Regions from separate parts of the Vibrio stylophorae genome, predicted to be linked through region 3. Evidence: predicted binding sites of a transcription regulator. Region 3 holds the regulator's gene; each other region holds the start of a gene.
The links. Region 3 encodes MetJ, which represses methionine synthesis genes. Its sites were predicted from a motif close to TTAGACNTNTANANGTCTAA; they were not measured.
Positions count from the first base shown of each region.

Region 1: metE (5-methyltetrahydropteroyltriglutamate--homocysteine S-methyltransferase) is a predicted target of MetJ. The motif match lies at 1,207-1,226, and genes of this name have one in related genera.
Region 2: metN (methionine ABC transporter ATP-binding protein MetN) is a predicted target of MetJ. The motif match lies at 1,222-1,241, and genes of this name have one in related genera.
Region 4: metK (methionine adenosyltransferase) is a predicted target of MetJ. The motif match lies at 1,286-1,305, and genes of this name have one in related genera.

Region 1 is NZ_CAKLDI010000001.1:1,795,458-1,797,664, forward strand. It holds gene metE (5-methyltetrahydropteroyltriglutamate--homocysteine S-methyltransferase) at 1-1,164, opposite strand, end outside; gene L9P36_RS08265 (coniferyl aldehyde dehydrogenase) at 1,382-2,207, shown strand, end outside.
Region 2 is NZ_CAKLDI010000001.1:2,243,039-2,245,245, reverse strand. It holds gene L9P36_RS10440 (methionine ABC transporter permease) at 1-66, opposite strand, end outside; gene metN (methionine ABC transporter ATP-binding protein MetN) at 56-1,090, opposite strand; gene gmhB (D-glycero-beta-D-manno-heptose 1,7-bisphosphate 7-phosphatase) at 1,313-1,870, shown strand; gene L9P36_RS10425 (ABC transporter permease subunit) at 2,055-2,207, shown strand, end outside.
Region 3 is NZ_CAKLDI010000001.1:2,643,144-2,645,350, forward strand. It holds gene L9P36_RS12335 (O-succinylhomoserine (thiol)-lyase) at 1-806, opposite strand, end outside; gene metJ (met regulon transcriptional regulator MetJ) at 1,014-1,331, shown strand; gene L9P36_RS12345 (malic enzyme-like NAD(P)-binding protein) at 1,461-2,207, opposite strand, start outside.
Region 4 is NZ_CAKLDI010000001.1:459,148-461,354, forward strand. It holds gene metK (methionine adenosyltransferase) at 67-1,218, opposite strand; gene tkt (transketolase) at 1,575-2,207, shown strand, end outside.

The sequences.
Region 1 (2,207 bases), 850 kb from region 3:
ATGGGTGGCTTGTTCGCGCTGGCGAAGTGGTGCGCTATGCGCTTTACACGCTTCAATCGCTTGTGGATCGCCTGAGAGCGCTTTGGCCAATAACGTAATTTCACTGAGCTTTTGCTTGGCAAAGCTAAACCAAGATTGCGTTTCGGCATCCAGTTTTTGCTCCTGCGCCAAATCCATTGGGCTGTGTAGCAATGAACATGAACTCGCAAGCCAGAATCGATCCCCTTTTTCTGCAGCGATAGGTGCCAATGTTTGATACCAATTGGCTAAATCAGCGCGCCAAACATTGCGCCCGTTCACCACGCCCACAGACAAAACCCAATCACTTGGAATGGCTGCAGCAACCGCATTGAGCTGCTCAGGCGCCGCAGCAACATCGATATGTAAACCATCCACGCGCAGTGCTTTGATCGTTTCAAGCTGATGGGTGATATGGTCAAAATAGGTGGTGAGTAGTAACTTCACATCGCCATGCAGGGTCTGGTAAGCCAAATTCGTCGCTTTTAGCCATGCTTCTGGCAGCTCTTGCACCAAAGCTGGCTCATCAATTTGCAGCCATTCAACACCGAGCTTTTTCAAGCGTGCCAAAATCTTTTGGTAGGCACTGAGCAAACGCGGCAAGAGCTCCAGTTTATCGAACTCGCCCCCTTGCGTTTTACCCAGCCACAAATAAGTGATGGGACCGAGCAATACAGGTTTCACCTGATGACCCGATTTTTGCGCTTCTTGAATTTCATTAAAGAGCTGAGGCCATTGCACGTCAAAGCTATCGTCTTGATGAAACTCTGGCACGATGTAGTGATAATTGGTGTTAAACCATTTGGTCATGTCCGATGCTGCCGCGCAGCAACCACAGGGCGACTGACCACGGCCAATACGAAAGAGTGTATTGAGATCGGGATGACCTTCACCATGACGCGCAGGCACATGGCCCAATAGCAAACTAGTAGTAAGTACATGATCATACCAAGCAAAATCACCCGCAGTCACAAAGCTTAAACCAGCATCCTGCTGCTCTTGCCAGTGACGTGCGCGTAGTTCTTGCCCAACAGCTTCAAGCTCAGCTTGGCTGCTTTCGCCGCGCCAATAAGATTCCAATGCAAATTTTAATTCACGTTTTTTACCGATGCGGGGGTAACCCAAAATATGTGTGGTAATCGCCATGGTGAAGCCTCGTCCTTAAGTAATGTTTAATATAATGCTTAACAAGATGTCTGGATGGCTAAAATATGGCGCAATGCTCCCATGAGCTCAATTGCACATTCTTCACATGGCAGATGAAATTTCTTCATTCACAGGAAAATGACGGTTTGAAAGCGCAGACAAACAGAGCGCATCCCACATATAATCGCATCAGGATCGCCAAGCGCAGGATCAACAGATGCAAACTCTGAGCAATGATTTTCAGGCATTAAAACAAGCACAGCAGCAACAACCGCTCGATGCCAGCACTCGCCGAGAGCTGCTTTTGCAGTTAAAAAACGCCATTTTGTCACAGCAATCGCTGCTAGTTGAGGCGCTCAGTCATGATTATGGCTACCGCTCAACCTTTGATTCAGTGCTCGCAGATATCATGCCCTGCGTTCATCATCTCAACTACACGCTCAAACATCTCAAAGGCTGGATGCATCCACAAAAGCGCCGCGCAGGGCTCTCGCTTTGGCCATCAACGCTTGAGGTGCACTATCAAACCAAAGGTGTGGTGGGGATTATTGTGCCGTGGAACTTCCCCATCAATCTCAGCCTCAATCCCTTAGTGACCGCCCTTGCAGCGGGTAATCGGGTGATGGTGAAGCTAAGCGAGCTGACACCGCAGACCAACGCGGCGCTGCGCCAACTTTTAGCACCTTTTGCCCAGTGGATTTGTGTTGTGGAAGGTGAGCAAGCGATCGCCGCGCAATTTAGCGCCCTGCCCTTTGATCATCTGCTCTTTACAGGCTCCACCAAGGTGGGCAAATTGGTCGCACAAGCCGCTGCGAAAAATCTAACCCCCATCACCTTAGAACTTGGGGGAAAATCGCCCGTGGTGATCCTACCCGATGCCGATTTAACTCACAGTATCGATGCCATTTTGCTGGGCAAATGCATCAATGCCGGGCAAATTTGTGTGGCGCCAGACTACGTATTGCTGCCACAGGCGCTGAAAGCCGATTTTATTGCCCGCTATTTTGAGCGATTCCAGCATCACTACCCTCAGGCCATGGGAA
Region 2 (2,207 bases), 400 kb from region 3:
AGGAAGTAGTGATAACAGTTTCGGTGTTTCAGGATCCGCGATCCAAGCTTGTAGACTAGCGAACATAACCAAGCACCTCCACATTCACTTTGTGCTGACGAATATAGGCAATGGCTTGCTCGCCATCCTCTTTAGTACCGAGTAGTTCGGCATGGAGCAGACCAAATTTCACGCCGCCGGCGTAGTCTAAATCTGAGCTGAGAATACTAATATCAATGTTGAACTCACGCGCCACTTGGCTTATCAGCGGCACATTTACCGAAGCGCCGGTAAATTCCAGGCGGATCAGTGGATAGCAGCCTTCTTCATATTCTGGCTGGAGGCGCTCAGCAAATTCAGCCGGAATGGTAAGGTTTAAGGTTGAGCGAATAAATTGCTGCGCTAGCGGTGTTTTGGCATGGGCAAAAATATCGCCCACAGGGCCGCTTTCAACCAGCTCACCGCCACCAATAATCGCCACATCAGAGCAAATTTGTTTGACCACAGACATCTCATGGGTGATCAGCAAAATAGTGAGGTTGAGCTGCTGATTGATTTCGCGAAGCAGATTTAAAATAGACTGGGTGGTGGCTGGATCTAGCGCACTGGTCGCTTCGTCACAAAGCAGTACCTTTGGCTTATTGGCTAGCGCACGGGCAATGGCGACACGCTGTTTTTGACCGCCACTGAGATTAGCAGGATAGACATCGCGCTTATCACTGAGGCCAACTAGTTCAAGTAATTCACTGACGCGCTGCTCGATTTCAGCTTTTGGCGTGTTGGCCAATTCAAGCGGCAATGCCACATTGGCAAACACAGTGCGCGATGAAAGCAGATTAAAATGTTGGAAAATCATGCCGATATTGCGGCGCGCTTGAGAGAGCGCTTGATCATCTAAGGTGGTGAGGTCGATACCATCGACAATGACTTTGCCGCTGGTGGGGCGCTCTAGAAGATTGACGCAGCGGATCAGCGTACTTTTACCTGCGCCTGAGGCGCCAATAACGCCAAATATTTTCCCTGCTGGGATCTGTAGATTGATATCACGCAGCGCCGCGATATCGCGTCCGCCTTGGTGAAAAATCTTATTGACCTGTTCGATTTGAATCATGGCACTTCCTACTTCCTGCGTGCTCAAGCATCTTGCCGGAATATCCTGATGATATTTTGGCATCCTGCCAGCCAGATATGTTCTCGTTGCAAATGATACTAGGGACTAGAATGAAGCAAGTCAATAGACTTTTTTATGTCTAGACGTCTAAAACTTTTTGCCGTGATTTCTTTAAGGCTGCATGCGATACTTAGCCGTTGATTGATCAAAGAGAATGCAATTTTGTCAAACCCAGCCGTTTTTATTGACCGAGATGGTGTCATTAACGTTGACCATGGTTATGTGGCGACCACCGATGATTTTGAATATGTCGAAGGTGTTTTTGATGCCTGCCGCGCGCTTAAAGCGCAGGGTTACCTATTGGTTTTGGTGACCAACCAATCGGGGATCGCCCGAGGTTATTTTAGTGAAGACCAGTTTCTATCCCTTACTGAATGGATGGATTGGAACTTTGCAGACAACGGCGTGGATTTTGATGGCATCTATTATTGTCCGCATCACCCAGAGCATGGCATTGGCGAATACAAGCAAGATTGTGATTGTCGTAAACCCAAGCCTGGCATGTTTTTCTCTGCGCGCGATTTTCTAAAAATCGATATGGCCAATTCAGTGATGATTGGTGACAAAGCCGATGATATGCAAGCGGCGATCAATGCGGGTATTGGTACCAAGGTGTTGGTGCGCACCGGCAAGCCGGTGACTGAGCAAGGCGAAAGCTTGGCTGATGCAGTGCTTGATAGTATTGCTGATGTGCCAGCTTATTTGCGCGATCGCGCATAATCGACCATCGCTTGATTGCCAATGTATGCAATATCCAATTGTGCGCTTGCTGTCTAGAATGATCGGCGAACAATGTGACTGAATTATGAGACCACAGCCAAGGCTGTGGTCTTTTTTTTGTTTCGTCTTATATACTTGAGCGTATGTTTTTTGATCATCGGCCGACAAGGATGGATTTGCCGCTATGCCCAGTTATATCGCTCGCCGCTTACTTTTGATGATCCCCACCTTTATTGGTATCACCCTATTGGTGTTTGCTCTGACGCGCTTTGTACCGGGTGGGCCGGTGGAGCGTTTAATGTTGGCAAGCCAGCTGGAAGGCGGCACCAGCAGTATG
Region 3 (2,207 bases):
TGCTGCTGTAAAAATGCCAAAATAGCTGCGGCGTTGGCCTCATGCGCGCGCATTCTTGGCGCCAAGGTACGCAGACCTCGCAGCGTTAAATAGGCATCAAAAGGAGATCCAGTCGCGCCCAAACAATTTCCCCACCAGGTCAGCTGTTCAACATGCGCTTGGCTTTTGGCAATAGCAACGCCCGCCACCACATCGGAGTGACCATTGATATATTTGGTGGTGGAGTGCACCACGAAGTCCGCACCCAGCGAAATGGGCTGCTGTAAAATCGGCGATAAAAAGGTGTTATCAACGGCGAGCCAAGCATCAATGGCTTTGGCTTGAGCACTAATAGCGGCGATATCAACCACCCGAAGGAGCGGATTAGACGGGGTTTCCAGCCACACTAACTTTGGCTTTTGTGCCAGTGCCTTTGCCAGTGCTTGCGAGTCACTTTGATCAACAAACAGCACCTTGAAATCGCCCTTTTTCGCCCGCGATTCAAATAAACGATAGGTACCGCCATAGCAATCATGGGGCGCAACGATCAGATCAGCAGGACTGAGCAAACTGACAATCAAGTTAATCGCAGACATGCCGCAGTTGGTGACCACGCCACCGGCGCCGCCCTCAAGCTCGGCCAGAGCATCCGCTAAAATAGCGCGCGTAGGATTGCCGCCACGAGAATAATCATACTGCGGCACTTCGCCAAAACGCTGAAAACCATAGTTGGAGGTTAAATAGATGGGAGGAACCACTGCGCCAAATTGTTGATCCGATTCGATCCCACTTCTGACGGCAATGGTTGCAGCTTGCTTCTTGCTCATAGTTCGGCCCTTCCTTGGCTGATTTGGTTGCAACACGATAACAATGCACTACAACTTGATGACTTTCCATACAGGGAATAAACATATCGCGCATCACTTGAGACGTCAACACATCTAGACGTCTATATGTTTTTGCTTATGGGAGTAAAAGCCGCTAAAATCGCACAACACTCACTTCAGTGATCGATAAGCAAAATAAGGTGAAGCATGGCAGATTGGAACGGCGACTATATTAGCCCCTACGCCGAACACGGAAAAAAAAGCGAGCAAGTCAAAAAAATTACCGTCTCAATTCCGTTGAAAGTACTGAAAGTACTCACTGACGAGCGTACTCGCCGTCAGGTAAACAACCTACGCCATGCCACCAATAGCGAGCTACTTTGCGAGGCATTTTTGCACGCCTATACTGGCCAGCCTTTGCCAACCGATGAAGATCTACGCAAAGATCGTCCTGATGATATTCCCGTTGAAGCCAAAGCATTGATGGATGCCATGGGCATTGAGTACGAAGATATCACTAAATAATCGTGAAAGTGATCAAACAAATGACAAAAAGCCTCGCAATTGCGAGGCTTTTTTCTAAGGGCTATTTCGCGTTTTTGCCGCGATTGATTCAGCCTAATTCCCTAAAGGATGTGCCTTAAACTGGATACCTTAAACCATATAGTTCTGCGGCATGGCAATGCGCGCTACGCCAGACTCAACCGCCGCTTGCGCCACCGCTTTCGCCACACGTGGTAGCAAACGCGGATCCATTGGTTTCGGAATAATGTATTCACGGCCAAAGCTCAACGCCTCAACACCTGCCGCTTTTAATACTTCTGCAGGAACCGGCTCTTTGGCCAAGTGGCGAATGGCATCCACCGCCGCAATCTTCATCTCGGTATTGATCTCACTGGCGCGTACATCAAGAGCGCCACGGAACAAAAATGGAAAACAGAGCACGTTGTTAATCTGGTTTGGATAATCCGAGCGACCCGTGCCCATAATCAAATCATCACGCACTTGATGCGCCAGCGCCGGTTTGATTTCTGGATCGGGGTTCGAACATGCAAACACAATGGGCTTGTCTGCCATCAAAGCTAGCGCTTCTGGTGGCAATAAATCTGGGCCAGAGACACCGACAAAAATATCAGCGCCTTGAATGACGTCTTCCAGCGTGCGCTTATCAGTATTATTGGCAAACAGCTTTTTGTACTCATTGAGATCATCACGACGGGTATGAATCACCCCTTTGCGATCCAACATATAGATTTTTTCACGCTGCGCACCGCATTGAATCAACAGCTCCATACAAGCAACCGCAGCTGCGCCTGCGCCCAAACAAACAATAATCGCCTCTTCCAGTTGTTTGCCTTGTAGCTCAAGCGCATTGAGCATACCGGCGGCAGTCACAATCGC
Region 4 (2,207 bases), 2.2 Mb from region 3:
TCCCTCTTCGAATTTGATGCAAAAAAAAGAGCACCGAAGTGCTCTTTTTTCAGATTGCGCTTGCGATTATAGGCCAGCGAAATCACGAAGAAGTTGTGCTTTGTCCGTTGCTTCCCATGGGAACTCTTCACGACCAAAGTGACCGTATGCAGCCGTTTTTTGGTAAATCGGTTGCAGTAGGTTCAACATCTCTTGTAGGCCGTATGGGCGAAGGTCGAAGTGTTGGCGAACGGCTTCAACGATAATCGCGTGAGATACTTTTTCAGTACCAAAGGTTTCTACCATGATAGATGTTGGATCAGCTACACCGATTGCGTAAGACAATTGAATCTCACAGCGGTCAGCCATACCCGCAGCGACGATGTTTTTCGCTACATAGCGAGCTGCATAAGCGGCAGAGCGGTCAACTTTTGATGGATCTTTACCAGAGAATGCACCGCCACCGTGACGCGCTGCGCCGCCGTAGGTATCGACGATGATCTTACGACCAGTTAGACCACAGTCACCCATTGGACCGCCAATCACAAAGCGACCTGTTGGGTTGATAAAGAAGTTGGTGTCTTTGTTGATCCATTCTGCAGGCAATACAGGCTTGATGATCTCTTCCATCACCGCTTCGCGAAGATCTGGTGTGCTTACGCTGTCGCTGTGCTGAGTTGAAAGAACCACTGCATCGATACCCACGATCTTGCCTTGGTCATATTGGAAGGTCACCTGAGATTTTGCATCTGGGCGAAGGAAATCAAGTTTGCCGCTCTTACGAACTTCTGCTTGTTTTTGAACCAAACGGTGTGCGTAGGTGATCGGTGCTGGCATCAGAATGTCAGTTTCGTTGGTTGCATAACCAAACATAATGCCTTGGTCACCAGCGCCTTGCTCTTTTGGATCCGCTTTATCAACGCCTTGGTTGATATCTGGTGATTGTTTACCGATGGTGTTCAAAATGGCGCAAGAGTCCGCGTCAAAACCCATATCTGAGTGAACATAGCCGATGTCACGTACGGTTTTACGGGTGAGTTCTTCAATATCAACCCATGCAGATGTGGTGATCTCACCACCCACCATGACCATGCCGGTCTTCACGTAGGTTTCACAAGCAACACGTGCTTTAGGGTCTTGTGCAAGAATGGCATCAAGCACGGCATCAGAGATCTGATCCGCAATTTTATCTGGATGACCTTCAGATACTGATTCTGAGGTAAATAGATGTTTGGTCATTTCGTTGTCCCAATTTGAATGTAAATAGGAAACCACGAGCAAAATTGCTATCTGAACGCGTGGATGTTCCTCCATCTGGACGTCTATTTTAATTTGAGCTGTGTCAAAATCAACAAATTTTTATCTCGCACATTTTTACTAATTTGCCAATCGTTTGCTTATTTACCAAAGCCTTAGCGCAAGGCGTTCCTGCACATTGAGTTTCAAAGGAAAAATGATGAAAGAAAGGCGACAAAAGGCGACTTTCAACGTTGCGAAAAGTGGTGAGATTTTGCGACAATAGCGCCCGCTATTTCATCACTTGTGCCCTGATTTGGCATGAGTCTATAAAACCGTCTTTTCGATTAGGAGCAGACATGTCGTCTCGTAAACAACTGGCTAACGCGATTCGCGCGTTGAGCATGGATGGCGTACAACAAGCTAATTCTGGCCACCCGGGCGCACCTATGGGTATGGCAGATATTGCCGAAGTGTTGTGGCGTGATCACCTCAAGCACAACCCAACCAATCCTAAATGGGCCGATCGCGACCGCTTCATCCTGTCTAACGGCCACGGTTCAATGTTGATTTACTCTCTTCTACATTTGACCGGTTACGACCTCTCTATCGACGATCTGAAAAACTTCCGCCAACTTCATTCAAAAACTCCGGGCCACCCAGAGTATGGTTATGCGCCAGGTATTGAAACCACCACAGGTCCACTAGGCCAAGGCATTACCAATGCTGTGGGTATGGCGATGGCTGAAAAAGCGCTTGCGGCTCAATTTAACAAAGAAGGTCATGAGATCGTTGACCACCACACTTATGTGTTCATGGGTGACGGTTGTTTGATGGAAGGTATCTCACACGAAGCCTGTTCTTTGGCGGGTACCTTGGGTTTGGGTAAATTGATCGCATTTTGGGATGACAACGGCATCTCAATCGATGGTCATGTTGAAGGTTGGTTCTCTGACGACACAGCGAAACGCTTTGAAGCTTACGGCTGGCAT